2 linked regions of the Thermobifida alba genome follow. The main gene of each other region encodes a partner of the protein of the gene in region 2 in a complex. Links are inferred from orthologs where the notes say so. Each region holds a gene or a part of one and is shown on either strand. Other genes may lie near its edges. The genes, in order: dnaB and dnaG.

Evidence for each region.
Region 1: the proteins of dnaG (region 2) and dnaB are in contact, whole or in part, in a crystal structure (PDB 2R6A), measured with the Geobacillus stearothermophilus proteins. The link is inferred for Thermobifida alba from one-to-one orthologs. Residues at the interface, in WP_049624496.1 of Geobacillus stearothermophilus: Lys456, Leu457, Leu458, Pro459, Ala460, Asn463, Ala464, Leu467, Leu535, Leu536, Ile537, Ala538, Gln544, Glu545, Asp548, Tyr549, His552; in WP_033016901.1 of Geobacillus stearothermophilus: Ser13, Glu15, Ala16, Gln18, Glu91, Leu92, Asp94, Ala95, Val96, Pro97, Thr98, Ala99, Ala100, Asn101, Tyr104, Tyr105, Ile108.

The regions. Positions count from the first base shown.
Region 1 is NZ_CP051627.1:3,881,347-3,895,532, reverse strand. Bases 474-3,285 are described here. They hold dnaB (replicative DNA helicase), read right to left. Parts: upstream 2,649-3,285; coding sequence 1,299-2,648; downstream 474-1,298. Other genes in these bases: FOF52_RS17295 (PH domain-containing protein), read left to right, coding at 474-755. Outside these bases: FOF52_RS17300 (hypothetical protein), read left to right, coding at 57-224; more of FOF52_RS17295, read left to right, coding at 240-473; FOF52_RS17285 (hypothetical protein), read right to left, coding at 3,290-4,090; FOF52_RS17280 (LCP family protein), read left to right, coding at 4,416-5,831; manA (mannose-6-phosphate isomerase, class I), read left to right, coding at 6,257-7,522; FOF52_RS17270 (hypothetical protein), read left to right, coding at 7,590-8,621; FOF52_RS17265 (DUF6716 putative glycosyltransferase), read left to right, coding at 8,618-9,883; FOF52_RS17260 (hypothetical protein), read right to left, coding at 10,125-10,697; FOF52_RS17255 (hypothetical protein), read right to left, coding at 10,899-14,024. UniProt on the Escherichia coli protein: The main replicative DNA helicase, it participates in initiation and elongation during chromosome replication. Travels ahead of the DNA replisome, separating dsDNA into templates for DNA synthesis.
Region 2 is NZ_CP051627.1:202,843-217,103, reverse strand. Bases 6,977-9,863 are described here. They hold dnaG (DNA primase), read right to left. Parts: upstream 9,410-9,863; coding sequence 7,544-9,409; downstream 6,977-7,543. Other genes in these bases: FOF52_RS00880 (deoxyguanosinetriphosphate triphosphohydrolase), read right to left, coding at 9,546-9,863; rpoD (RNA polymerase sigma factor RpoD), read right to left, coding at 6,977-7,473. Also shown: FOF52_RS00930 (SulP family inorganic anion transporter), read right to left, coding at 1-1,367; FOF52_RS00925 (ArsR/SmtB family transcription factor), read right to left, coding at 1,454-1,798; FOF52_RS00920 (ImmA/IrrE family metallo-endopeptidase), read right to left, coding at 2,469-3,002; FOF52_RS00910 (hypothetical protein), read left to right, coding at 3,501-3,815; FOF52_RS00905 (hypothetical protein), read left to right, coding at 3,862-4,362; FOF52_RS00900 (pyridoxamine 5'-phosphate oxidase family protein), read left to right, coding at 4,423-4,887; FOF52_RS00895 (glycoside hydrolase family 18 protein), read right to left, coding at 4,900-6,258; more of rpoD, read right to left, coding at 6,361-6,976; more of FOF52_RS00880, read right to left, coding at 9,864-10,778; FOF52_RS00875 (YdcF family protein), read right to left, coding at 10,870-11,844; ppdK (pyruvate, phosphate dikinase), read right to left, coding at 12,141-14,261. UniProt on the Escherichia coli protein: RNA polymerase that catalyzes the synthesis of short RNA molecules used as primers for DNA polymerase during DNA replication.

The sequences.
Region 1 (14,186 bases), 3.7 Mb from region 2 along the record:
GATGCAACAATCGTGGTGGGTTAGTGGGTCTTCACGTTCTAGTGGGGAGTGCGTTCATGCCGCCGAAATTGAAGAAATGGCTGGGGTACGCCCTCATCGCCTTCGTCATCTTCTACCTGCTGACTCAGCCGGCGACCGTGGGCACCCTGGTCCTGAACGTCTTCGCCGGCCTGGGCGGGGCCGCCAACTCGCTCTCCACCTTCGTGAACACCATCCTGCTGTGAGGGGCGTGAGCCCGGATGAAGCTCGTAACGCCGGGTGACTCGGCGCCCGCTTCGGTCAACCGTTACCTGCTTCCCCACGAGCAGCAGGTCATCACGATCCGCCGGCATCCCGCCGTCCTGCTGGGGCCGGTGGGAATCGTGCTGGGCAGCCTGATCGCCGCGGGGCTCCTGAGCAACACCTCGATCGTGACGGGCGGGGCGGTACTGGCGGTCATCTGGTGGCTGTGGCTGCTGGTGCTGGTGTGGTTCGTGTGGAAGGTGGCGGAGTGGTCGGTCGACTACTTCGTCATCACGTCCGCGCGTCTGCTGGGGACCAACGGTCTGATCACCCGGCAGGTCAACATGATGCCGCTGGGCAAGGTCACCGACATGCGCTTCGAACGCACGCTGCTGGGCCGCCTCCTCGGCTACGGCACGTTCGTCATGGAGTCCGCCGGTCAGGACCAGGCGCTCAGCAAGATCGACTTCATCCCCTACCCGGAACAGCTCTACCTGGAGGTGGTCGGCCTGATCTTCCCCGACAAGGAGTGACCGGCCGCCGCACGACCCACGACGTACGGAGCGCCCGCCCTCGGCGGGCGCTCCGCCGTTTCCCGCCAGATGCGCATCACAGTGGACCCAACTTGACGACAAGGTGAACGGAAGGTTAACTTAAGCCATCGTCAGATTGAATGAGGGGGTGACGTCATGACTCGGAGAGCGAGCAAGGCGCCATCGACCACCCGCCCGTCCCAGACTCGACGCCGTCGCCGACTGACCCGCGTGGCGGGTGCCATGCGGCCCACGTCCTTCGTGCCGTACCAGCGAGACGCCACCGAGGCGGAGACCCTCTCGGACCAACCGAAGCTGACCTGGGTTCTTCTGCCCGACAGCACCGGGCGTATGCGCCCTCAGGCGCGGTGGAGCTGAGCTGACCACCTGAGCGGGTGAGGGACCGACCAGCGTATGGTCGGTCCCTCACTCGCTGTGGGTCTTGGTTTCCACCCCGGGCGGTGACGCCCGCGCCGCCGGACCGGAGAGCACTCCGTCCAGGGGCGAGGCCCGCCCGGGGCACGTCGGCACGGCCCCCGGTGGCTATCCCGGGGCCATGTCGACGAAGCGGCTGTAGTGCCCCTGGAACGCCACGGTGACGGTGGCCGTGGGACCGTTGCGGTGCTTGGCCACGATCAGGTCGGCCTCACCGGCCCGCGGCGACTCCTTCTCGTGGACGTCCTCGCGGTAGAGCAGGATGACCATGTCGGCGTCCTGCTCGATGGAGCCCGACTCACGCAGGTCGCTGATCTGCGGTTTCTTGTCGGTCCGCTGTTCGGGGCCGCGGTTGAGCTGGGACAGGGCGACCACGGGGACCTCAAGCTCCTTGGCGAGGAGCTTGAGCGACCGGGACATCTCGGAGACCTCCTGCTGGCGGCTTTCCACCCGGCCGGTGGAGCTCATCAGCTGGAGGTAGTCGACGATGACGAGTTTGAGGTCGTGCTGCTGTTTGAGCCTGCGGCACTTGGCGCGGATCTCCATCATCGACAGGTTCGGGGAGTCGTCGATGAACAGCGGTGCCCCCGCGACCTCTCCCATGCGTCGTGCCAGTCGGGCCCAGTCGTCGTCGGTCATCATGCCCGACCGCATGGTGTGCAGCGGCACCCGCGCCTCGGCTGACAGCAGCCGCATGACGATCTCGTTGCGCCCCATCTCCAGGCTGAAGAAGACGGTGGTCAACTGGTGCTTGATCGCCGCGGCCCGGGCGAAGTCGAGGGCGAGGGTGGACTTTCCCACCGCGGGGCGGGCCGCGATGATGATCATCTGGCCCGGGTGCAGGCCGTTGGAGAGGGCGTCGAAGTCGGTGAACCCGGTGGGGACTCCGGTCAGGGTGTCGTCGTGGGAGGAGATCGCCTCCAGTTCGTCCAGCGCGCCCGGCATGATGTCGCTGAGGGGCAGGTAGTCCTCGCCGGTGCGCTTCTCGGCCACCTTGTAGATCTCGGCCTGGGCCCGGTCGACGAGGTCGTCGATCTCGCCGTCGCCGGAGTAGCCGATCTGCGCGATGCGGGTGCCCGCCTCGACCAGGCGGCGCAGGACCGCGCGGTCGGCGACGATGCGCGCGTAGTACCCGGCGTTGGCCGCGGTGGGCACCGTGTCGGTGAGCGTGTGCAGGTAGGGGGCGCCGCCCACCCGGGTGATCTCTCCCCGTTTGGTGAGTTCGGCGTTGACGGAGATCGCGTCGACCGGTTCCCCCCGGGAGAACAGGTCGATGATCGTGTCGTAGATGGTCTGGTGGGCCGGACGGTAGAAGTCGGAGGAGCGGACGATCTCGACGACCTGGGTGATGGCCTCCTTGGACAGCAGCATGCCGCCGAGGACGCACTGCTCGGCCATGATGTCGTGGGGCGGGGTCCGGTCGTACCCGGCCTCCTCGACTGGATGGACGACGCTCATGGCTTCCCCCCGGCTGACTCCATGCCTGAACGCGACATGTCCGAACCTGGATTGTCGCCACTTCGACGGGCAGTCGCAAAGGCAGCCTGTGGATAAACCTGGGGACATCCTGTGGATGACTGGCGTCTACTTGGGGATAACCTGTGCACTCAGCCTGTGGATAACTTCTCCACCCCCCATGGTCATGCACTCTGAACTGCAAAAACATCATCCACTGGCTGTGCACAAAAGAAATTTCGCAGATAGATATCCACAAGTTATCCACAGGTTCGGCCGACACCTGTGGATGATCTTGCCCCTCCTCCCCGCGTGTGCCAGCCCCGGCCGGCCGCCCCCTGTCGCTGAGTGCCGCGGTACTGCTGGTGGCGGTGATCGTCCTGACCGCCGTGGGCAGCCCCCCCTTCACCCGACTCGTCGACCGCCTCGCGGCCGGACCGGCATCGGCGAGACACCGGCCGGCGTCATCCTGATCGGCGCAGTGACCGCACCGCCCGGCCTGAGCACCAGTGTTCTCGGCGCGGCCCGGGGCGATGCCGTGCTCGTCGGCGTGTGCCCCCGGGGCATGGTTCGGTCGTCCCCGATCCTCCTCCCGGACCGGAGACGACCGAACCACGGGGACGGCGCCGTGGACACGGCGCCGACTACTCGGCGGTCCCGGCTCCGTCGCGGCCACCGCGGCGCCGGTACAGCAGCAGCCCGCCCGCACCGACCGCGGTGAGCAGCCCTCCCACGCCCGCGACCAGCGCCAGCCCGGGACCGGTCACCGGCAGGCCGCCCCCCGGGCGCGGCGCGGCGCCGGGCTCGTCCCCGGGCGTGGCACCGGGCTCGTCCTCAGGGGTGGTACCGGGCTCGTCCTCCGGCTCGTCCCCGGGCGTGGTGGGCCGGCACTCCGCGGAGACGTGCGTGATGGGGCAGTCGGGGCCGCCGTCGACCGGGCACTCCCCCGCACCGCACGGCTCGGGCTGACCCCCCGGAACCTCCCCCAGGCAGTGAACGCGGCCGTCGTGCTCGTAGCAGCCGTCCTCGTCGAGCGGAACAGGGTGCTCCTCCCCCGGGCAGTACACGTGGCCGGGGCTGCCGCTGTACCAGAAGCACCCGCTGTCGAGTTCGGTCCACTCCTCCTCGGGGTCGCACGCGTCCCCGACGCAGCCGTCGACCGGCCACTCCTCCTCGTCCTCCCCGTCACCGCCGCTGGTCCAGCAGCCCTCCTCCGGGCAGGGCGGCACGGGAACGTCCCCGCCGCCGTCGGACGGCAGCGGCTCCTCACCGGGCAGGAGCGCCTCAGCGCTGGGCCGGGGCATCGCCGCCGCGGAGGGGGTGTGGGAGGGGAGGGCGTCGGAGTCGGCCAGCGCCGCGGAGGACACGGCCAGTGGGGCGAGACCCGCGCCGAACACGAGAGCCGCGGCGGCGAGTACCCGCCGGACACAGGGGGTGATGGTCATCGTGACTCCTTCTCGGGATGCGTCTTCACTGCGCGTTCACCGGTAAGAGCCACGAGTCCCGGACAGGACAACGATTTCTCCGCGGAGAATCCGAAAAGAATCCGCCCCGGCGGCCCATCCGGCGCCGGCCGGCGCGCCCTGGAGAGCGGCCTCTGACACTCCATGCCACCATTTCCGGACACACAGTGACAATCCATGCCCATCCGGCATCCGTCGCGTCGAGGCCAAGATTCGGCATCACGCCACAAAAGGGGCGGCAGGGACCCGAGTGACCGCCACGCTTCTCGGTAGTCGGTGGCCAGCGGATGCTTGGGGGTGGTTGACCGTGGCATATCCAGCGGAGAAGGCTCGACGAGAGCGGCCCGGCACAGCCGTGCGCGCAGCACTGTGGACCGCGGGCGCGGCACTGCTGCCCGGAATCGCCCACCTGCGCGTCGGACGGCGCACCGCAGGCATGGGCATCCTCGGTGGCTTCCTGCTGCTGGCCGCCGCGGCGGTGGCCGCGGCCCGCACGCTCCACGCCGACCTGTCCTGGCAGGCGTGGCTGGTCACCCAGCCGTACTGGGTGGAGGCCGTCTCGGTCGGCTCCGTCGCCGTGGCCGTGCTGTGGTCGAGTGTCGTCCTACGGTCCTGGCAGCTCACCCGGCCGCGACCCGGCGGCTGGGGCACGCGGGCCGTGGGCACGGTGCTGCTGGCCGTCCTCTGCACGCTGCTCGTCCTGCCCTCCGCGCTGGTCGTGCGTACGGCCGTCACGGCCCGCGACACCCTGTCGACCGTGTTCGCCCCGGCGGAGTCGCCCCAGGACGCGGCCACGGCCGACCCGTGGCGCGGCCGCACCCGGATCAACATGCTGCTGCTCGGCGGCGACGCGGGCGACAACCGGTACGGGCTGCGCACCGACACGATGATCGTGGCCAGTGTCGAGATCGACAGCGGGGACACGGTTCTGATCGGCCTGCCCCGCAACCTGGAGAACGTGCCCTTCCCCGAGGGCACGGCGCTGGCGGAGCGCTATCCGGCCCCCGAGGGCTTCGACGACCTGCTCAACGAGGTCTACCAGACGGTGGCCGAGGAACCGGAGGAGCTGGCGGTCGACCCGAGGGCCGCCAATCCGGCCGCCGACACCCTGAAACTGGTCATCGGCGAGGCGATCGGCCTGCCGATCGACTACTACGCCCTGGTGGACCTCCGCGGGTTCGCGGACCTCATCGACGCCATCGGGGGAGTCGTCGTCCCCATCGAGGAACCCATCCGCTACGGCCGCCGCGGCGAGGGCCTGCTGGAGCCGGGGGAGCGGCGCATCAGCGGACAGGAAGCGCTGTGGTACGGCCGCAGCCGGACGGACAGCGACGACTACACCCGCATGGGACGTCAGGGCTGCCTGTTGAAGTACGTCGCCGAGCAGGCCGACCCGGTGACCGTGCTGCGCGGTTTCGAGGAACTCGCCGACGCCGCGCAGCGCACCCTCGACAGCGACGTCCCCCGGTCGCGCCTGCCAGCCCTGGTCGACCTGGTCGGCCGGGTCTCCGACGCGCGGATGCGGACCCTGCAACTGTCCCCTCCGCAGGTCACCACCGCCCACCCGGACTGGGCGGAGATCCGGGACCTGGTCGACGAGGCGATCCGCGACCTCGACGACCGGGACGCGCCCACCGCCCCCGACCGCCCCCGGCCGTCACCGTCCAGCCCGGGCCGTCAGATCGGCGAGAAGCCGGTCTCCCTCGACAAGCTGTGCCCGTGATTCCGGCCCTCGACCACCCCGCGCACGGTGGAGCCGCCGGGCTGCAGGGGCCGGTCGCTGCCCCGCCCGTCTCCGGTCGTCGGACCGGCCGACGCCCCGACGGTGGCGGGCAGGTCCGGGCGCACTCCGGCGGCGCCGTCCTCGGGGCGGCCGCCTCGACCGAGCCGGCCTCCGATATGCCCGGAGCGGTCCTCCCGAAGCCACCGTCGAACTGATTGGCCGGAAACCGGCGCCCCGCCCGTTCCTGGCCTAACCTACAGATTCCCTACTAGTGAGTTAAATCTTCCTGGCGCGAGTACGAAATTCGGGGGGAACACCTCCCTGATCACGGTTTTCACCTGCTTATCGGGGTTAGCGTGGCGGCTACCGCGTCCCGGTGGACCGAGTTCGAGGGCGCGCTGTTCCGCCTCACGGAGGGACTGACCATGTGGCGACTCGCCAACCACGTTCGGCGGTACGCGTGGGGATCGACGACCGAGATCCCCCGACTGCTCGGAACCGAGCCGGACGGACAACCCCAGGCAGAACTGTGGCTGGGGGCCCACCCCAGCGCTCCCAGCAGGATCGCCGACGGCGCGGCCCCGGTCGGGCTCGACGCGGCGATCGCCGCCGACCCGGTCGCGGCCCTCGGCTCCGACGTCGCGGAGAACTTCGAGGAGCGACTGCCCTTCCTGCTCAAGTTCCTCGCCGTGGACCAACCGCTGTCCCTGCAGGCGCATCCCAGCAAGGAACGCGCCCGGGCCGGGTTCGCCGCGGAGGAGGCCGCGGGGGTTCCCGTCGACGCCCCGCACCGCAACTACCGGGACGCCAACCACAAACCGGAACTCGTCCTGGCGTTGGGCGAGTTCGAGGCGCTGTGCGGATTCCGGTCGCCTTCCGCCGCAGCCGCCGACCTCGCCGGACTCGCCTCTCCCCTCGCCCGGGCGCTCCTGGCCGACCTGTCCGCCTCCGACCCGTCCGAGGCGCTGCGCTCGGCGATGACCCGGCTGCTGACCCTGCCCGCGGACGACCGCGCCGCGCTCGTCACCGAGACGACCGCGGAGCTGGCCGGACGCGCCGCACCGCTCCCCCGTCACCTGCGGGCCGTGCTCGACCTCGCCGAACGCTACCCCGGCGACCCGGGAGCGGTGGCGGCGCTGCTGCTGAACCACGTGGTGCTCCGCCCCGGCCAGGCGCTGTTCCTGCCCGCCGGGAACGTGCACGCCTACCTGGGCGGGGTCGCGGTGGAGGTGATGGCGGCCTCCGACAACGTGCTGCGGGCGGGACTGACCGCCAAGCACGTGGACCCCGAAGAACTGCTCAGGGTGCTCGACTACACCGTGCTCCCCGTTCCCTACGTGGAACCGGTGGTGCGGGACGGGCTGTTGGAGTACCGGCCCGAGATCGACGACTTCGCGCTCGTCGTCGCCGAACCCGGCGACAAGGCGGTGTGGCTTCCCGAGGGGCCCGCGATCGCCCTCGTCCTGGACGGTTCGGTGGAACTGCACGCCCCCTCCGAGGAGATTCTCGCCCTGTCCCGGGGCGAGTCGGTGTTCCTGTCCGCCGAGACCGGTTCGGTGCTGGTCTCGGGACGGGGCCGCGTGGTCGTGGCGACGGTGGCGCACCCGCCGACCGCCGCGCGGAGCACACCGCGAGACGACAACCGTTGGCCCGCCGTTCACCCGGCCCTGGACCCTGTTAACCCTCGATGAGTACCGTCCGAACCGCTCCCCTTCTCTCTCCCCCGGTGTCGACATACCGGGACGGCAGGTCGGCATCGTGAAGCACACGTCGCTCCCCGCCTCCTCCCAGGCCCGCGCCGGCGACCCCGTCACGGCCACGGCCTGGGTCGAGACCCCGCTGCAACTGCTGTCCGTGCTGGAAGCCCACCACGCCGGCCGCTTCGCACGGCACACCCGGGTCCTGCCCCGCTCCGGGGCGGGCGCGCTGGTGGACACGGTGGCCGCCCTCACCGACGCCGGCCTGCCCGACGGTCTCGCCGTGCTGCCCCCCGCACCGGCCCCGGCACGGCACCAGAACGACTCCGGCGTCTGGTTCATCGGCGACGCGTTCTCCGGCCAGGTGCAGCGGACCCTGGTGGGCGACCGGAACCGCGACTACGTCATCGTGGACGACGGCCTGGCCACCCTCCACCTGCTCCGGCTCCTCAGCCGCCGCAGAGCGGCCCCGCTGGAGCGGGCCAGGGTGCGTTCCTCCCCGCTGCGCCGCGCCCTCGGCCTGGCATCCGCGGTGAAACTGCGCGCCGCGGCGCGCGCCGGGCGGGTCACGGTGTTCACCGTGCTCCCACTGCCCGAACCCCTGGTCCACGACGCCGCCGCGGCCGGCATCCGCGTGGTCACGCACGACTTCCCCTGGCTGCGCTCCCTGCCGGGCGGGTCCGCTCCCGCCGAGGACCGGGTGGTGCTCGGCTCGGCGATGGTGCGCGACGGACTCGTGCACGCCGAGCCCTACCTGGCGTGGGTGACCGAGCAGGCCCGGAACGGAGCCGTCCTGTACCATCCGCACCGGCGCGAGGACGCCCGCACCCTGGAACCGCTGAACGCCGCCCCCGGGGTGCGCGTCGCTCCCCGGGGACTGCCCGCCGAACTCGCGTTGCGCGGGCTGCGCGCCCGCCACCGGGTGGTGAGCCTGCCGTCGACGGCCGTGACCTCCCTGCGTGTACTGCTGGAACGGCACGGCACCACCGTCGAGGCGGTGCCGGTCCCCGAACCGTGGTGGACCGACCGGGCAGCCCCCGAACTGCGCGCACACCTGAGCACGTTCGTCGCCGACCAGAAGGGCACGTCTTGACCGACCGTGGAACCGTGCACGTCATGGCGATCGCCGACTCCGACTCCTACCTGAAGTGGGCGGCGGGGCTGCTGGACGCGCTCCCCGAGGGATGGTCAGGCGAGTTGGCGGTGGTCCGCACCCCGATCGCGCCGTCGCCGTCGCAGATGCGCGGCGCGGTTCAGGGCACCCGGAACGGCATGGCTCTGCCGCCGGTGCTGTCCGCCACGGCGCTGCGCCGTGCCGTGCGCCGCGTCCGACCCGACGTCGTGGTGGCCGCGTGCACCGGACCGGTGGTGGACGTCCTGGTCAACGACCTGTTCTCCGGGCTGTCGCCGCGTCCGGTGCTGGTGTCGGGCCTGCCGGGCGTGTCCGTTCCGGCCACGGAGCGGGCATGGCTGTACCGCGCCCCGGTCGACCTGTTCATCCTGCACAGCCACCGCGAGGTCGCCGAGTTCCGTGAACTGGGGGTGCGCCTGGGCGTGACCGGGGAGGTGGGGTTGGCGACGCTGCCGTTCCTGGCCGGCGGCCCCGCCCCGGGGTCGGACGCGCCGACCATCGCCGATCCGGCCGAGGACGCGCCGCGCAACCGCGTGGTGTTCGCGACCCAGGCGAAGGTCCCGGTGGAACGTGCGGAGCGGGAGTCGATCCTGCGCGCTCTCGCCGACCTCGCGGTCCGCCGCCCCGATCTGGAGGTGGTGGTGAAGCTGCGGGCCCGCGCCCACGAGCAGCAGACCCACCGGGAACGCCACCACTTCGAGACCCTGTGGAACGACCTGGTGGCCGCCGGGGAGGTTCCCGCGGACGCGGTGTCGTTCGCCGACGGGTCGATGCGGGAGCAGTTGGCGCACGCCGTCGGCTTCGTCACGGTCAGTTCCACGGCGGCGCTGGAGGCGATCGCGCAGGACGTGCCGCTGCTGATCCTGTCGGACTTCGGGGTCTCGGCGGAGATGATCAACCTGGTGTTCGAGGACAGCGGCGCCCTGGGCACCCTCGACGACCTGCGCGCCGCCGAGTTCCGGGAACCGGACAAGGAGTGGTGTGCGGCGAACTACTTCCACGACGCCGCCGACAACGACTGGGCGCGGCGACTGGCCGCGCTGGTGGAGCGCGCCCGCGGCGAGGGGCTTCCGGTGCGCCCGCCGCTGCTGACGGCGCCGGAGGACCTCGCCCGCCGCCGTCGGGGCCGGCTGCGCATGGACGTGCCGCCGGGTGCGCTGCGCACCATCGGCCGGTTCCGCAAACGCCTCAAACGGGTCCGCCGCCGTCTGACCTCCCGCTGAGGCGGCCGCACCGGGCAACCGGCCGCACACGGGGCCGGACGGCCCGACGGGGGTTCCGGAAAACCTCCGGAAACGCCGGGGCGGCCCGCACCGGGTGTCCGGCACGGCCCGCTCCGGAGGCCCTGGGCGGCGTGCGCGGGGCACGGGAACACGATCCGACCGGCCGTTCCCCCGTCAGCAGAGGACGGCGGGGCGCCGGCGTCTCCCGCTCGGGGCTGCCCCACCGTCGTCCTGCCCGGGGTCACAGGTCGCGGAGGAACTCCTCGGCCTGGCTGCGCAGCGGCTCCGGAGCCGCCTGCCAGACCGGGGTGCGCATCAACGCGCGCAGCTTGACCGCCTTGACCTCCCGGGGAGCGTCCCGACGCAACCCCAGGTGCATCCACGCCTGGTCCAATTCCCGGTACGGCAGCTCCCAGGACACCCCGATCCCGCCCTCGGGCTGGTCGGACGGTTCTTCCGCGGGGGCGTAGACCTCGTCCGCGGTGGCGGGCGGCTCCACTTCGACGAGCCTCAGCCCGAACCGGTCGATCACCCCCCGGAACAGGGCCCGGTACTCCGCGACAGTGGCCTCCGAAGGCCGCTTGCCCTCGAAGAACAGAGCGAACGCCCACCCTGCTTTGCCGGTGTGGGCGAGGTCCACGACCAGCCGGGATCCCGTGGCCTCGTCGACGGAGGAACGGTGCGCGACGCTCTGCTCCTTTCCGAGCCCCTCGGTTCGGGGACGCCGCTCCAGTTCCAGCGCGTCGGCCAACTCCCGTTGCCGCTCAGCGGTCAGCTCCCCGTAGGCGATGGCCCGAAGCGCGGGCAAGAGCATGACACACACTCCCTTTCTGGATTGTCATCACGTGGGAGGAACCCCGCCTCCGAGAGTTCCTCGCGGTCGACTCCGCAGAACCGCGGCGCCGCCCTCCCCCTGGGGCCGGGCGCCGTCGAAGGCGCGGTTCCGTGCCGCCCTCCCGGGGACCCGCCCCGCACGGGGGATTCCCTTCCTCCCGTGCGGGGCGGGAACGGCAGGTCACAGTCCCCTGCCGCTGCCGCGCCCGTCGCCGTGCCGTCTGTTCCTCCGCACGTCTTCCCCCTCGCGTTTCGCGGTGCTGTCGGTGCCGCCCCGGCGGGGCAGCCGTCCGCGGGTCGGCGTGTCCAGCCGGGTGAACCGGACCGCGTCGGAGACCTCCCCCGTGCTCCTGCCTTCCCCCTTTCCCTTGGTCGGAGGCCCGCCGGTCGGACCCGACCTCCTGGGCACGGCGTCTGGTGCGCCGATCGGACGGGCGGTGATCCTGGACTCGGGCCTGCGCCATGCCAGGGGCTTGGCGGGGCTGTGGATGATCCAGTCGGTGTCGCGGTAGTGGGAGGAGATGGTGCGGCCGATCGCTTCCGCGTTGAACGGTCCGCTGCTCTCGAAGACTCCCAGGGACAGCGGCCTGCCCAGCACCCCCTTCCACCGGTCCGCCCACTCGGCCAGCGCCGGGAACACCTCCGTCACCGTCTGCTTCTCCAGATAGCCGTGGCCGCCCATGAAGTCGCCGGAGAACCGGTCGGAATGGCGGGTCCTCCAGTGTTCACGGGCCGCCCGGACCATGGCGGTGCTGTTGATGTCGAGATCGATGTCGCTGGGCTCCGCTTCCAGACCGAGACGCCACATGAGGTCGTAGGGGCGCCGTCGCGGCCGGTCCTGGCTGTCGCCGAGCCACTCCCGGAACCGCTGCGCCGCCTCCGGGTTGTCCGCCAGCTCCCTTCGTCCCGGCAGCGCCTTGTGCTTTCCGGCGAAGAAGCCGGCTCCGGTTCCCTTGATGCGGATGTCGACCTGGTTCGCCGCGATGCCGTCCCGTTGCAGCGCCTCCAGCATCTCCGCGCAGAACTGCTGGTAGAGCTGTGGAGTCATGCCCAGGGGCGCCTCACCGGTGAGCATCCACTTGAGCTGGACCGGATTGACACCGAGGAACTCCAGGTCGCGCTTGGTGATCGCGTAACCGGAGTCGTCCCGCGGCCACCAGCCCGGGGTTTTCTCCTCACCGTCGAGAACCCGGAGGATCCACCTGTCGGTGGGGTCGGTCGGGTCCAGCGAGTCCGTGACGGTGAGGGGCCGCCACCGGTCGTCGGCCTCCCGGGGAGCCGGCTCCGTCTTCTGCACCGCGTTGTCCGCACGGTTCTCCGCGGCCTCGTCCAGGGCCGGGGCGCCGAGGGTGACGCTGCTCGCCGCGGTCTGCTCCACGGCGGTCTCCTGGCTTCGCCCGGCGAAGGAGCCGTCCAGGATGACCGGGCGGTCGCCCGGAAGCACGACCACCTCCTGCTGGCCGAAGAAGCCGATGCCCGTGGCGGGGACCGCCAGGACGTACTCCGCGGGCACGCGGTCGGCCAGGACCACGCCGGGACCGCCGCGCTGTTCCAGCCAGTCGACGACGGTCTGGCGGTTCACCGACCAACTGGCCAGCGGCCGGTGCCGTATCTCGACGGCGTCGCCGACGTCCGCATCGGCCCAGTCCGGCCGTACCGCCCCCTCAGCCCAGGTCATCGCCCGGTAGGCGACCACTTCGGTGATGCGGCGGCTGGCGAGGACCTCCTGGGTCAGCGTGTGCTGGGTGCTCAGGAACTCCCGGAGTGCGCCGCGGTTGTAGGCGAGTTCGATCTGCAGGGCCTCCTCGTGCTCCGGGGCGACTCGCCACTCCAACACCCCGGTGAGGCCGAACTCCTCCTTGGCGGCCTCCTGCATCGCGAGCACGCGCACGTTGTTGTTGGAACCGTACGCCCATGCGTGCATCAGTTCGCTCACCGCGATCCAGCGGACCAGGGTGTCGGCGTACGGGGTGTCCATGCGCACCACCCGGTCCGGGGCGTGCCGGGGGTTGTTCTGGTCGAGTTCGCTGACGTGGAGGACGTCGGCCCCGAGCGAGGGGTACTGCGCATGGTGCGGCACGAGAACGTGGTCGCCCTCCCCCAGCTTTCCCACCATGTCCGTGCCGACCGTCAAACCGAACGCGGCCAGGGCCAGTTCGGGCGTCGAGAGGCTCATCCGCGCGGCGACCGCCTGGATGGCTATGGTCTTGGCCTCACTGGTGTGGGTGATGCGGCCGTCCTCGCTCAGCAGCGCCTCGCCGATCCGCTGCTGCTCGGCCCGTTCCTGGGAGCTCAGCGGCGGCGGGAGGGGCCGCCGCCGGGACACCGGTTCCGGCAGGGCGACACGCTCGCCGGGCGCTCTGGACAGCAGGGGGTCCGTGCCGTTCGCGTGCTCCGCCACTCGGTCGAACCGCTCCATGACCGCGGTGTACAGATCGGACCGGCCGAACTGGCTGAAGAGGGGACGCAGCCCGTCGAGCCGCCGGCGCATGACCGCGATGTCGCTCCGGGGAACCGGGTTGTCCACCCAGTCGAACACGTGCGGGTCGACCTGCCGGTAGAAGACGCGGACGAACGGGTTCTCGGCGTCCGGGCGGGGGCCGTACGATGCGGCGCCGTCACCGGCCGGGATCAGACTCTGCTGCTCCCCGAGGACGATCTGGTCGGCGGTGACCCCGTGCACGGCGGTCAACGCGTAGTACAGGCCGAGGAGCACGCCGTCGCGGGTCGCGGGCAGGCCCCGGTCCGCGATCTCGGCCAGGTCCCGGTAGTGCTCACCGGCCGGTTCGCCGGGCATGTGGTCGGTGTAGACCTCCCGGAGGCCCAGCGGGTGCGACAGCGGGACCCGGGCCCCCACCGCCTGGCCGACGCGTGAACCGAGCACCCTGTCCCGTGCGTCCTCGGTCCGTTCGTACTTCTCGTAGACGGCTCGGGCACCGTCGGAGAACGTGACCAGTTCCCTGTTCGCGATGCCGCTGCCACGGGCGAGCGTCTCCCTGGCGGTCACGCGCGCCCCGGTGACCGGATGCGGCGGCAGGGGGATCGCGTGCAGGGGGGACGGGGTGACGGCCACGGCATCGGCGGCGGGCGGCGTTCCGTTCAGCACCGCGCCGAGTTCGGCCTGGACTCTCGGCCAGTTCGCGGCGAGGTCGGGATGCAGTTCCAGGTCCTGGACCTCCGAGAGCGGAACCCAGGCCGGCGCCGCGGGTTCGCCCTCGACCGGCGGGACCGGTACCTGCTGGTCGACCGAGGCGACCACGGTGCTGTACGACCAGCCGCCGTGGTCGTCCCGGACGACCCGCTCCACCCGGAGGCCTCCGGTGTCGAAAGCGCCTCTTCCGGCGGCCCCGCGCAGGGCGGCCTCCGCTGCGGACTCGTGGCTGTTGCGTTCGCCTCCCAGCAGCGTCCAGGTCTCCCCCCCCCCGGCCGGTGTCCGGCCCCCGCCGCATGAGCACGTGCGCTTCGCCGT
Region 2 (14,261 bases):
ATGACCACCTGCACGTCGGCGACCTCGCTGAGTTGCAGCAGGAACCGGTGGGCGGCGGCGAAGAACAGCGGGCCGTCGAGCCGGTAGGCGACGATGTGCTCGGCCAGCAGCGCGCGCTCGGCCTCGGTGTGGTCGCCCGGGGGCAGGTGCCGCGCCAGCTCCTCCTGGTCGAGGCTGGCGTTGCGGGCCAGCGCGACCAGGGCGAGGGTGCCCGCGACGAGCATGCCGACCAGGACCGCGACCACCAGGTCCACGGCGAGGGTGGCCACCGCGGTGAGCACCAGCACGAAGGCGTCGGACCGGGTGGCGCGGAGCATGGCCCGCACCGAGCCGACCTCGACCATGCGCACCGCCGTGGCCAGCAGCACCCCGGCCAGCGCGGCCAGCGGAATGCGCTCCACCAGGGGCGCGGCCGCGTACACGATTCCGGCGAGGATCAGGGCGTGGGTGAGCGCCGCCAGCCGGGAGCTCGCCCCGGAGCGCACGTTGACGGCGGTGCGGGCGATGGCCGCGGTCGCCGGGACTCCGCCGAACAGCGGGGAGGCGATGTTGGCCAGTCCTTGGCCGAACAGTTCCCGGTCGGGGTCGTGGCGCTGGTTGACGCTCATGCCGTCGGCGACCGTGGCCGACAGCAGCGACTCCAGCGCGGCCAGGGCCGCCACCGCCGCGGCGGGCGCCACCAGCGCGCTCACCTGGGACAGGTCGAGGAAGCCGAGGGAGGGGGCGGGCAGTCCCGCCGGGAGGTCGCCGATCCGCTCCGCCTCCAGGGGCGTGACCTCCACGAGCAGGGTGGCCGCCGCGACGGCCAGCAGCGAGAACGGGACCGTGGGCCGCCACCGGGCGCCGACCAGCATCACCGCGGCCACGCCGACGGCGATCCCCAGCGCCGTCCAGTGCGGGTGGGCGGCGAACTCGCGCACCGCCTCCCACGCCACCAGGAGCACCTTCTCCCCCTCCGGGGTGGGCACGCCGAGCGCGGCGGGCACCTGCTGCAGGGCGATGACCGCGGCGATGCCGACGGTGAAGCCCTCCACCACCGAGGCGGGGATGTAGCGGACGTAGCGGCCCGCGCGCAGCACGGCCAGCAGGACGAGCATCACGCCCGCGATGAGGCCGACGGTGAGCACCCCGGAGGCGCCGTGCTGGGCGACGATGGGCACCAGCACCACCGTCATCGCGCCGGTGGGGCCCGACACCTGGAGGTTGGAGCCGCCGAAGAACGCGGCGATCGCGCCCGCGACGATCGCGGTGACCAGCCCGGCCTGCGCCCCCAGGCCGGAGGAGATGCCGAAGCCCAGGGCGAGCGGGAGCGCGACGACGGCGACGGTCAGCCCCGCCAGCAGGTTGCGTCCGGGGGCGTGCCGCATGCGGGCCAGGTCCGCGCGGGCCGGGAGCAGCCCGGTGACGCGGCCCAGGGCGGCGCGCAGGGCGGCGCCGCGCGGGGAGGGAGTTTTCACCGCTGCTCCTCCCGCTGGGCCTCGCGCAGTTCGGCCAGCAGTTCACCCTGGTCGGCGAGCATGCTGGTGAGGATGGTGCGGGCAGCCCGCAGCAGGTCCACCACCTGCGGGGTGCTCAGCTCGTAGCGCACGACGCTGCCCTCGCGCCGGGAGACCACCAGACCGGTGCGGCGCAGCACCGCCAACTGCTGGGAGAGGTTGGACGCCTCCACCCCGATGTCGGCGAGCAGTTCGTGGACGGGTCGCGGACCGTCCTGGAGCAGTTCCAGGACCCGGATGCGAACGGGGTGGCCGAGCGTCCGAAAAAAATCCGCTTTGGCCTGATAGAGCGGTACCGGCACGATCGACCTTCTTCCAACTTTTGAGGTGTTATGGGGGGATTGCCTGCCTAAGAATGTCTGAAAATGAAGAATTCTTCAAATCACGAAGAGCGATCGTGACCACTCTCACCACGCCCGCCCCGGCGCGGGGAGGCGGCAGCGCGGCCCCGGCGGGAGGGCGCGCGGAACGGAAACGGGTGCGTCCGGCACTCCCGGTGGAGCGCACACGAAGCAGGCCCCTCCCGCACCGGGAGGGGCCTCGGCATCCGCTGCTCAGCTCACCCGAGCAGTTTCTTCTCCCGGGCCCACGACTCGGATCCGCCCCGGGGAAAAGGGAGCCGCATCCCCGTGGCGTGGAGGTCGTCCACGAGCACCGAGGCGTTCGTGACCGTGCACCTTCCCCGCCGGCACGCGTCGGCGACCAGCCCGGCGGCGCGCCCCGGACGGCCAGGCCGCGCCGCCGCGCGACCCTGCGGGCCGCCCGGTCGTCCAGCACCAGCGTGCCGCCGTTGACCTCGGCACAGGCGCACAGTGCGGTCGTCGGTCGGTCTCCTGCGCCCGCTCCACACTCCGTAGGCGGCGAGCAGTTCCAGCGAGTCGCCATGGACCACCGAGATCCACGGGGCACTGACGACCGCTGTCCGCGCGTCCGCGTCGTGACGGCCGATCTCGTCGATCACGGCCCTGGTCGTCAGCGCGACGAATCCGCTGAGCAGATCCCCGAGAACGTCGAGACGGTCCGCCTTGGCGGAGTGCAGCAGCGGGGAAGCATGGAACAGCAGTGGGGCGGAGGGATTCCATCAGCTGCTTCCTCAGTGAGTTCTTCGATCGGGACCTGGCCGCGCATCATCTCCACGGCGCGTGCGGGGGGGATCCGCTCCGCACGCGGGGCCGCCATCACCGCTGAGGCGTAGCGGGGAGAAACCCGCACCGAGGCGAGGTCCGGCTGGGGCTTCCACCCCACCGCGTCCCGGAATTCGGCGTCCGTGGGCCGTCGGGTCCGCAGCGCACGCAACTCCTCGGCGTCCACCAGCCCGGTACGTCTGAGGTGGGCGACGGCAAGACTCCAGGAGACCCGGTAGACCGCCGCCAAGCGCACCAGAGCCTGGCGGCGCGCCGACGCGTCGTCTTCCCCCGCGACCGCCCGCACCCTGGTCCGGGGGAGCAGGAACTCGGCGGTGAACGCCTCCACCGCCTGCTCGCGCTCCTCCCGAAAGGCAGGCACTCCGAGGTCACTGGCCCGGACGGGTGACGGACCCGCCCGCGGCACCACGGCGGGCCTGGGCTGGGAGAACGCTTGGGGATTCGGTACGCCGAAAAGCGCCCGGCCGGCGGTGGCGGCGGCGCTGCGGGGAGCCGGAAAAACAAGACAGGCCCTTTCCGTACCGGAAAGGACCTGCTCCAGGAACTCTGCCGAAGCCCCACCGGACCGGCTTCACGAGCGGATTCCGATGGCGCCTGCGTGGCTCCCGCGATTGGACTCGAACCAATAACCTGCCGGTTAACAGCCGGCTGCTCTGCCAATTGAGCTACGCGGGATCGCGTTCGCCGCGTCCGGGGGTGTTCCCCGCAGCGACATGAATAGGTTAGCGCACTCGGCGCAGTGGTCGTGACAGGTTTTCCTCCGGCACGGTGGGAGGGCGCCGCCGTCGCCTCCCGTCGTGCGGCGACCGCTGCGGGTAGCGTTGAGCACGGCACAGACCCATCACCTCGGGAGGACCGCATGCGCTATCGGATCGCCTTCGTTGCCGGGCTCGCCGTCGGGTACGTCCTCGGAGCCAAGGCCGGACGGGAGCGCTACGAGCAGATCGCCCGGTTCGCACGCGGCGTCGCCGAGCACCCGGCCGTGCAGGAGACCGCCGGCCTGGTGCGGGACCAGGTGACCAGCGCCGGGAGGACCGCCTACGCCAAGCTCTCCGAGAAGGTCCCGGTCGCCTCGGTGCGCGACTTCCTCGCCCGGCCCACCCCGGAGGAGGAGGCCGAACTGGACCGGGTCGAAGCCGCCGCGGCCGCGCCCGACAGCGCGGTGCGGGACTGAGCGGCCCCGTCCGCACCGTCCCCGGACGCGGACTACGGTGGGGGCCATGCTGCGATGGCTGCGCCGGCACGCCCTGCCCCCCGAGATCCGCGCCCGACTCGTCCTCGCCCCGGGAGAACGGGTGATCGCCCACGCCCTGACCGGGGACCGGGCGGCGGCGGTGGTGGCCACCACCGCCGCCCTGCACCTGCCCGACGGGCGGCGGGTGCCGTGGGAGCGCGTCGACCGCGCCGGTTGGAACGACGTCGGCCTGGCGCTCACCGTGGAGGGCGAACCCGAGCAGACCGTCCCCCTGCCCGCCCCCGGCCGGCTGGCCCAGGCCGTCTACGAGCGGGTCACCGCCACCATCGTGGTCTCCCGGCACGTGCCGCTGCTGTCGGAGGAGGAGGGCTCCCCCGGCGTGCGGCTCACCGCGCGCCGCGCCCCCGGCGGCACCGAGATCGCCTGGCGGCTCCGCTACGACGAGGGCGTGGACCCCGACTCCCCCGAGGTCCGCAGGCGCTGCGCGCAGGCCCTGGCACGCCTGCGGGAGCAGATGGGCGTCTGAGACCGCCGACGCCGTCCTACCTGACAGAGGATGTCAGGAAAGACGGGGACACTCCCTCCCATGACGAACTGGGAATCCTTCGCGGCCGAGGCGCCGCGGCTCGCTTCGGCGGTCCGCGCCCGCTTCGAGGCCCACCAGCACCACGTCCTGGCCACCCTCCGCGCCGACGGCTCGCCCCGGGTCAGCGGCACCGAGGTGGCCTTCTACGGCCCCGACCTCGTGCTCGGGTCGATGCCCGGCGCGGTCAAGGCCCTGGACCTGCGGCGCGACGGACGGTTCGCGCTGCACGCCAACCCCGGCGACGCCGCGATGACGGGCGGTGACGCCAAGGTGTCGGGGGTCGCCGTGGAGGTGACCGACCCCGACGTGATCGAGGACTTCCGCCGGACCGGCGTCCCGCCCGGGCCGTTCCACCTGTTCCGGCTGGACCTCCGCGACGCCGTGCTGACCTCGGTGGACGGCGACACCCTGGTCATCGACCTGTGGCAATCGGGCGCGGGGCTCCGCCGGTTCACGCGGAAGTGACGGCGCGGACGCTCAGCGCAGCGCCTCCGCCATCGCGGCGACCAGTTCGCCCTCCGGGTCCATGTCCAGGTTCCACAGCACGAGGCCGCGCAGTCCGCGGTCGATGGCGTACTCGCCTTTGAGACGGACCACCTCGGGGGTGTCGTAGGACCACCACTCGTCGCCGTCGTAGACCCACTGGGTGCCGGTCGCGCGGTCGAAGAAGCGTTCACCGGTGAGCTGTTCCAGGGTCTCGTAGGCGTCGGTCGCCTCGCCGTAGTCGCCGTCGGCGCCCTGCTCGGCCCGGACGGACCACCCGTCGGCGTCCGGGCCGGGGGGCACCCCGCTCCAGCCGCGGCCGTAGCCGGGGATCCCCAGCACCAGCTTGTCCGCGGGCAGCCCGTATTCGAGGTACTGCCGCACCGCCCGGTCCACGCTGGGCTGGTCGGGGTCGTCCGAGGGCGCGTACAGCTGCGCGTGGTGGCCGGTGGTCTCCTTCCACGACCCGGTGAAGTCGTACCCCTGCACCGTCGCGAAGTCCAGGTAGGCGAATATCTCGGGCTCGTAGCTGTCCCGCATGATCGTCGGGTCGTGGCTCAGCGACGCCGACAGGGTGTACTCCCGGCCGGTCTCGACCTCCAGGGCGTCCAGCTGCCTGCGGAACTCCCGCACCACGAGGGTGAAGTTCCGCTTGTCGTCGGGGTGCTCCACGTTGTCGGGGTGCCCGTTGCCGCCCGGCCACTCCCAGTCCAGGTCGACGCCGTCGAAGAGGCCCGCGGCGACCCCCTCGCCGCCCTGCGGCTCCCCCTCCAGCCGCGGCAGGTCGCCGCGCAGCCACAGGTCGATGCAGGAGGCGACGAAGCGCTCACGCGACTCCTCGGTGCGCACCGCCTCGGAGAAGTGCGTCGACCAGTTCCACCCGCCCAGCGAGATGCTGGCCCGCAGGTGGGGGTGCTTCTCCTGGAGTTTGCGCAACTGGTTGAGGCTGCCGGCGAGCGGCTGCTCGTAGGTGTCGGCCTGGCCGTCCACGCTCTCCTCCGCCTCGTAGCGGCGCTGGAAGAGCTGCCACGGCTGGTCGGTGTCGGTGGGGACGTGGCACTCCCCCTCCTCGTTGACGTCCCCGAACGCCCAGATCAACCGGTCCAGGAGCGCGGCGGCGCCGCTGTCGTCGACGTCCTTGATGGTGTAGCCGCGGTTGGCGGTGTTCCAGTCCGCGAAGTAGGCCATGCGCTCCCTGGCCGACGCGTCGCGCGAGCCCGACAACTGTCCCGCGAGCGTGACCGCGACGATCCCGCCGAGCAGGACTACCACGCTGCCGGCCACCAGCAGGACCAGCGACGTGAACGCGGTTGGACGCTGCCGTGTGAGGAGAATCCGGTGGCGACCCGTCATGCCCCCAACGTATCCGCTCGGTGACGGAACGACTCCGCAGAAAACGCCGTCAGATGTGTTTTTGGTGTGGCCGCAACCCAACCGCCCGCCATTGCGGACGGCTCATCCCAGATAGTCGCGGAGTATCTGGGCCCGGGAGGGCTGCCGCAGTTTGGCGAGCGTTTTGGACTCGATCTGCCGGATGCGTTCGCGGGTGACCCCGAACTTCCGCCCCACCTCCTCCAGGGTGCGCGGCCTGCCGTCGGCCAGGCCGTAGCGGAGCGTGATGACCCGCTGCTCGCGTTCGGAGAGTCCGCCCAGCACCTCGGCCAACTGGTCCTGGAGCAGGACGAACGCCGCGGCCTCCACCGGCGGCACCGCGTCGGAGTCCTCGATGAAGTCGCCGAACGCGGACTCCTCCTCGCCGACCGGCGTGTACAGGGAGATCGGCTCCTGGGAGACGCGCTGGATCTCCACGACGCGCTCGTTGTCGAGGTTCAGTTCGCGGGAGAGCTCCTCCAGCGTCGGCTCGCGGCCCCACTCCTGGTGCAGGCGGCGGCGGGTGCGGGCCAGCTTGTTGATGCTCTCCACCATGTGCACCGGGACGCGGATGGTGCGGGCCTGGTCGGCGATGGCGCGGGTGATCGCCTGGCGGATCCACCAGGTGGCGTAGGTGGAGAACTTGTACCCGCGGGCGTAGTCGAACTTCTCCACCGCGCGGATCAGCCCCAGGTTGCCCTCCTGGACCAGGTCGAGCAGGGCCAGGCCGCGCCCCAGGTAGCGCTTGGCGATGGAGACCACCAGGCGCAGGTTGGCCTCGATGAGCCGCCGTTTGGCGATCTCGCCCTCGCGGACCAGTTCGCCCAGGTCGGCGAACCAGTCGGGGTCGTACTGCGGGGGGACCGGGCCGGTGCGTGCGGCACGCAGCTTCTGCTCGGCGTACAGTCCGGCCTCGATGGCCTTGGCGAGCTCCACCTCCTCCGCGGCCGTGAGCAGCGGGACCCGGCCGATCTCGCGCAGGTAGACGCGGACGAGGTCGCCGGGGGAGGCGCGCTGCCCGAGCCGCTCCGCGATGTCGTCGCGGTACTGCTCCGGGCCCTCCGCCGTCAGGTCGACCGCCTCGACCGGGACGCCGTCGCGGTCCAGGGTGGTCGTGGAGCCGGCCGGCGGTCCGCCTCCCGCGTCCGCGGCCGGGGCCGCCGTGCCCCGCACCGGCGGCGTTCTGTTGGGTAGCACCGAGAAAGCCACCCTTACAGTGTGCCCCCGTTTTTCAAGGAAAGAGGGATTGAATTTTGTCACCTTTGTGTCACACGGCTCCCCCAAAACGCTCCCGCATCATGCGTTTACGCTGTTCAACAGCCATGAGTTCGGCAAAAACCCGCTGGTATTCATCGGCTTCGGCCATCGGATCGAGCCGGCCCAGGCGCGATTTGAGGTTTGTGATCCGACGGTTGATGGAATGAATTCTGATTGTGCCGATGATCTCCTGGGCCCGCTGTTCGTCGAGTTCCCCGTAGACCTCGATCGGTTCCACCGCCAGCTGGGTGAGGAAGGCGCGCTGCGCGTCGGTGCGGGCGGCCTCGCGCAACTGTCCGGCCCACCGCGCCGGGTCCTGCACCCCGGCGGTCCCGCCCTGCTGCCGGATGAGGTCGAACACCTCGCGGTGCCGCTCGACGGTGAACACCTCCGCGTCGAGCTGGTCGAAGCCGGTGCACAGCAGGGGGTGCTGCACCGCGAGCTTGAGGGCCAGCCGCTCCCGCTGCACCGAGGGGTCGCGCGGGTCGTAGTCGGGAGCGGGCGCCGCCTGGGCCGGGCGCCGCTCGGGCCTGCCTCCGGAGCGGGCGCGCCGCATGTGCTCGCGGACCCGCCTGCTGACGAACTCCTCGTCCATGATGCCCAGCCAGCGGTCCAGGCTGACCCCGTAGAGTTTGCGCACCCCGGCGTTGCGGATGCTCGCCACGATGGGGGCCGCCGCGTCCAGCGCGGCCAGCCGCCCCTCGGGGGTGTCGAGGTTGTGCCCCTCGAACTTGCTGCGGATCATGAACTCGTAGAGCGGCTGCTTGGCCGCGATCAGGTCGCGCACGGCCCCGTCGCCGCGCTGCACGCGCAGGTCGCACGGGTCGAGCCCGTCGGGCTGCACGGCGACGAAGGTCTCCGAGGCGAACCCGTGCTCCTCGGCGAAGGCGCGCAGGGCCGCGTTGCGTCCGGCCTTGTCCCCGTCGAAGGTGAAGACGACCTCGCCGCCGAACTCCGAGCGGCCCAGCAGCAGCCGGCGCAGGATCTTCAGGTGCTCCTCGCCGAAGGAGGTGCCGCAGGTGGCGATGGCGGTGGTGACCCCGGCCAGGTGGCAGGCCATCACGTCGGTGTAGCCCTCCACGACCACGGCCTGCCGCTGCCGGGCGATCTCCTTCTTGGCCAGGTCCAGCCCGTACAGCAGGCTGCCCTTCTTGAACAGCGGGGTCTCGGGGGTGTTGAGGTACTTGGGGCCGTTGTCGTCGGGGTCGAGCTTGCGCGCGCCGAAGCCGACGACCTCCCCGGTGACGTCGCGCACCGGCCACACCAGGCGGCCGCGGAACCGGTCGTAGGGGCCGCGCCGTCCCTGGCTGGCCAGTCCGCCGAGCACGATCTCGGCGTCGGTGAAGCCCTTCTTGCGCAGGTGGGTGGTGAGCGCCTCCCAGCCGGGGGGAGCGTAGCCGACCCCGAAGCGTTCGGCGTCGGCGCGGGTGAACCCGCGTTCGGCGAGGAAGCGGCGGCCCGCCTGCGCCTGCGGGCTCAGCAGCTGCTCGGCGTAGAACTCCGCGGCGGCCCGGTGCGCCTCGACCAGCCGCTGGCGCTGCCCCTGCTCGTTGCGGGGCACGTAGCCGCCCTGCTCGTAGCGGAGCTGGATGCCCGCCGCGCGCGCCAGGTGCTCGACGGCCTCCGCGAACCCCAGGTGCTCGATCCGCTGGATGAAGGAGATGACGTCCCCGCCCTCCCCGCAGCCGAAGCAGTACCAGAGGTTGCGGGCCGGGGTGACGTTGAACGAGGGGGTCTTCTCGTCGTGGAAGGGGCACAGGCCCTTCAGGGAGCCGCCCCCGGCGTTGCGGAGCTGGAGGTACTCGCCGACCACGTCGGCGATGGGGGAGCGCTCCCTGACCAGGGCGACGTCTTCGTCTCTGATTCGACCTGCCACAGGAGTTCAGGGTAGTCGTCCCGCCGGACGGGGCCGCGGGGGCGGCGGCCCCGCGGAGCGCGGGGGGCTTCGGGCGGCTCCCGCCCGGCGGTCGGTCCGGCCGCGCCCGGCCGCCTCCCCGCCGCCCGCGGGCTGCTCAGCACAGCCGGGCGTGCCAGGCCCGGGCGGAGGTGTCGGTGAGCGAGGCCACCTGGTCGATCACCACCCGCAGCGCGGCGGCGTCGTCGCGGGCCGCCGCGTAGTCCGCCCGGAACGGCGGCTCCAGGGTGCGGGGCGCGCCCGCGGCGACCGCCTCGACCAGTTCGGTGACCACCTTCCGCTCCTGCTCGTAGCGGCGGCTGTCGTCCCCGGGGAACACGTAGTGCGCGGTCACCGCCTTGAGCAGCGCGCACTCCAGCCGCTGGCGGCGCGGCACCACCAGTTCGGCGGTGTAGCGGACCAGCGGCGCCGTCCCGTAGGCCTCCCGGGTGGCCCGCTCCGCGGCACGGCAGAACCGGCCGATCAGCTCGCTGGTGAGGTTCTTCAGCGCCGCCAGCGAGGGCAGGTCGCCGGTGAGCGAGCCGGGCCAGAAGTCCTGGGCCAGGAGCCGCTCGAAGACCTCCTCCAGTTCCGCCGTCCCGGCGTCGCAGTAGCGCGCGGCCGCGATCGCGCACACCCGGCCGCGCTCGACCGGGCTGCGCAGCGCCGCCAGCCGGATCTGCCCGGAGTACAGCCCGTCCTCCAGGTCGTGCACCGAGTAGGCCACGTCGTCGGCCCAGTCCATGACCTGCGCCTCGAAGCAGGTGCGCCCCTCGGGGGCGCCCCGGCGCACCCAGTCGAGGACGTCGCCGTCCTCGGCGTAGGCGTTGAACTTCCGGAACCGTTCCCCCTCGCCGCGCCGCCAGGGGTACTTGAGGGTGGCGTCCAGGGTCGCCCGGGTCAGGTTGAGTCCGGCGCTGCGTCCGTCGGGCGCGCTGACCTTGGCCTCCAGCCGGGTGAGCAGCCGCAGGCTCTGCGCGTTGCCCTCGAAGCCCCCGCAGGGGCGCGCGGCCGCGTCCAGGGCGGCCTCCCCGTTGTGCCCGAACGGCGGATGCCCCAGGTCGTGGGCCAGGCAGGCCGCTTCCACCAGGTCCGGGTCGCAGCCGAGAGCGCCGCCGAGCTCCCGCCCGATCTGGGCGCACTCCAGCGAGTGGGTGAGCCGGGTGCGCGGGAAGTCGCTGACCCCCGGCTGGGCCACCTGGGTCTTGGCGGCGAGCCTGCGCAGCGCGAAGCTGTGCAGGACGCGGGCGCGGTCCCGTTCGAAATCGCCTCGGGACCGCCTCTTGGGCGGCTCCGCGACCCACCTGCTCCGGTCGTGGTCGCCGTAGCCGCGGTCCGGGATGTCGACCATGCGTGTCCCCACGGCGCTTCGGTGTCCTCCGCCCCACTCTAGGGACGTCCGGGCCGGAAGTCCGCTCTTTCCCGGGCGCGCCGCGGCCGGCTCACAGCGCGTCGACGCGGACCGTGGCGCTCTCCCCGAAGACCCAGTAGTGCCACAGCGAGGCGGTCTCCCGGGTGATGTACCACAGCTGGGTCTCGCGTTCGAGCACGGCGGGCCCCGACCGGGCTGGGGAGGTGGCCGCCTCGATGCCGAAGTCCTCGGCCATCTCCCGGGAGCGCAGCGAGTGCCAGGGGTCGCTGACGATCACGGCGGTGCGCCAGCCCCGCTCCTCGAAGGTCCGGGCCACCAGTTCCAGGCTCTCCAGGGTGTCGGCGCCCTCCCCGATGGGGACGACGCTGTCCTCGGGCAGGCCCTGCTCGACCAGCCAGCGGGCGCCGCTGCCCCCCTCGGTGAAGTTGTCGCCCGGCTGGTTGCCGCCGACGGTGACCACGACGGGCGCCACCCCCTCGGTGTACAGGTCGGCGGCGTGCCGCAGCCGGGCCTCGAAGACGGGGGAGGGGCGGCCGTTGTACTGGCTGGCGCCCAGCACCACGATCGCGTCGGAGGGGGGACGCTCGTCCTGGCGCGCGGTGTACCAGACCCAGCCCCAGGTGGCGAAGGGCAGCATGACCACGACGAGCACGATCAGCGCGAGGGTGCGCAGCAGGATCCGGCCCAGGCTGCGCGGCCGCCTCCGGCGGCGTCTCTTCCGCCGCGGGGGGCGGCTCTGTCCGGCGTCCTCGTCCGGATCGTCGGAGGCGGCCCGGCGGAGCGGCTCCCCGGTGGCGGGGACGTCCTCCCGGACGAACGGCCGGGTGGCCTGGTCGGCGGGCGGCGGGGCGGCGGCCCCGAAGCCCCCGGCGGGCCGGACGAACGTGCGGGCCCGGTCGTCGTCGGGGCGCTCGTCCCCGTCGCCGCGGACGAACCGGGCGGTCTCCTCGAAGGCCGGAGGGGTCCGGGCGAACACCCGGGTGGCCTCGTCGTGCCCGTCCCGCTGCCCCTTCTCGGGTCCGTCACCGGTCGTGCGCACCTTCACCCCCTGGCTGATCGAGCACGGTCGCGCGGTACCCGCTCCCCGGGTCGTGCGGGCGGCGCCGGGCGGCCCTCGGGCGTCTGCGGGGACGGACGGCCACGGCGCGCACCGTGCGGTTGGACGCCCGACCGGGGTCGCGAAGCCGGGACCTGCCCGGGACACCCGCTTCCCGGCACCAATGCTACGAGAAGGTCACAACCAAAACACCCGAATGTCCAGCATCAGCCATATGCGGCCTTCGCGCCCCGGGCGGCGAACCCGGGGCGCGTTCGGAGCGTCTAAGGGGGCGTCAGCAGGTCCTACCTGGCCGCGGCCCGTCCCGCCTCCAGTCGGGCGACGGGGACCCGGAACGGGGAGCAGGAGACGTAGTCCAGCCCCACCTCGTGGAAGAAGTGCACCGAGACCGGGTCGCCGCCGTGCTCGCCGCAGACGCCGAGCTTGAGGCCGGGGCGGGTGGCGCGGCCCTCCTCCGCGGCGATGCGGACCAGCCGTCCCACGCCGTCGACGTCCAGCGACTCGAACGGGGAGACGCCGAACACGCCCTTCTCCAGGTAGTTGGAGAAGAAGGACGCCTCCACGTCGTCCCGGGAGAAGCCCCACGTGGTCTGGGTGAGGTCGTTGGTGCCGAAGGAGAAGAACTCGGCGCTCTCCGCGATCTGCCCGGCGGTCAGCGCCGCGCGGGGCAGCTCGATCATGGTGCCGATCGGGAAGTCGAGTTCGACCCCGTGCTCCGCGGCGACCTCGCGCACGACCCGTACCGCCTCGTCGCGGATGATCTCCAGCTCCTGGACGGTGCCGACCAGCGGGATCATGATCTCGGGACGGGGGCGGCCGCCCTGCTTGACCCGTTCGGCGGCGGCCTCCGCGATCGCGCGGACCTGCATGGTGAACAGGCCGGGCACCACCAGGCCGAGGCGGACGCCGCGCAGGCCCAGCATCGGGTTCTGCTCGTGCAGCCGGTGCACGGCCTGGAGCAGCCGCAGGTCGCCCTCGTGCTCCTCGCCGCGCGCCTCGGCCACCGCCACGCGCACCGACAGCTCGGTGATGTCGGGCAGGAACTCGTGCAGCGGCGGGTCGAGCAGGCGCACGGTGACGGGCAGCCCGTCCATGGCCTCGAAGATGCCGGTGAAGTCCTCGCGCTGCAGCGGCAGCAGGGCGGCCAGGGACTCCTCGCGCTCCTTGTCGGTGTCGGCGAGGATGAGCCGCTCGACCAGGGGGCGGCGGTCGCCGAGGAACATGTGCTCGGTGCGGCACAGGCCGATGCCCTGGGCACCCATGCGGCGGGCGCGGGCGGCGTCGGCGGGGGTGTCGGCGTTGGCCCGCACGTCCATGCGGCGCGCGGCGTCGGCGTACCGCATGAACCGGTGCACCGCGCGGACCAGCTCGTCGGCCTCGGCGGAGGCGGGGTCGAGCTCGCCCTCGAAGTAGCGCACGACCGGGGAGGCCACGACCGGGACCTCGCCGAGGAACACCTCTCCGCTGGTGCCGTCGATGGAGATGACGTCGCCCTCCTCGACGACCCGGCCGTCGGCGGCGACCATGCGGCGGTTCTTGGTGTCGATGTCGAGCTCCTCGGCGCCGCACACGCAGGTCTTGCCCATGCCGCGGGCGACCACGGCGGCGTGCGAGGTCTTCCCGCCGCGGCTGGTGAGGATGCCGCGCGCGGCGATCATGCCCTCCAGATCGTCGGGGTTGGTCTCCCGGCGGCACAGGATGACCTGCTCGCCGCTGCGGGACCACTTGATGGCGGTGTAGGAGTCGAACACCGCGCGTCCCACGGCCGCGCCCGGGGAGGCGTTCATGCCCCGGCCCAGCCGGTCGCGGTCGGCCTTCTCGTCGAAGCGGGGGAACATCAGCTGGGCGAGCTGCTCGCCGGTGACCCGGCCGACCGCCTCCTCCAGGGTGATCAGCCCCTGGTCGACGAGCTGGTTGGCGATGCGGAAGGCCGCCGCGGCGGTGCGCTTGCCGACGCGGGTCTGCAGCATCCACAGCTTGCCGCGCTCGATGGTGAACTCGATGTCGCACAGGTCCCGGTAGTGCGTTTCGAGCTTCTCCATGATGTCGAGGAGTTCGGCGTAGCTCTTGGGGTCGATCCGCTCCAGCTCGGAGAGCGGAACGGTGTTGCGGATGCCCGCGACGACGTCCTCGCCCTGCGCGTTCTGCAGGTAGTCGCCATAGACGCCCTGCTGGCCGGTGGCGGGGTCGCGGGTGAAGGCGACGCCGGTGCCCGAGTCCATGCCGAGGTTGCCGAAGACCATGGAGCAGACGTTGACGGCGGTGCCCAGGTCGCCGGGGATGCGCTCCTGGCGGCGGTAGAGGACGGCGCGGGGCGCGTTCCAGGACTGGAAGACGGCCTCGATGGCCAGGCGCATCTGCTCGCGCGGGTCGGCGGGGAACTCCGCGCCGGTCGCCTCGCACAC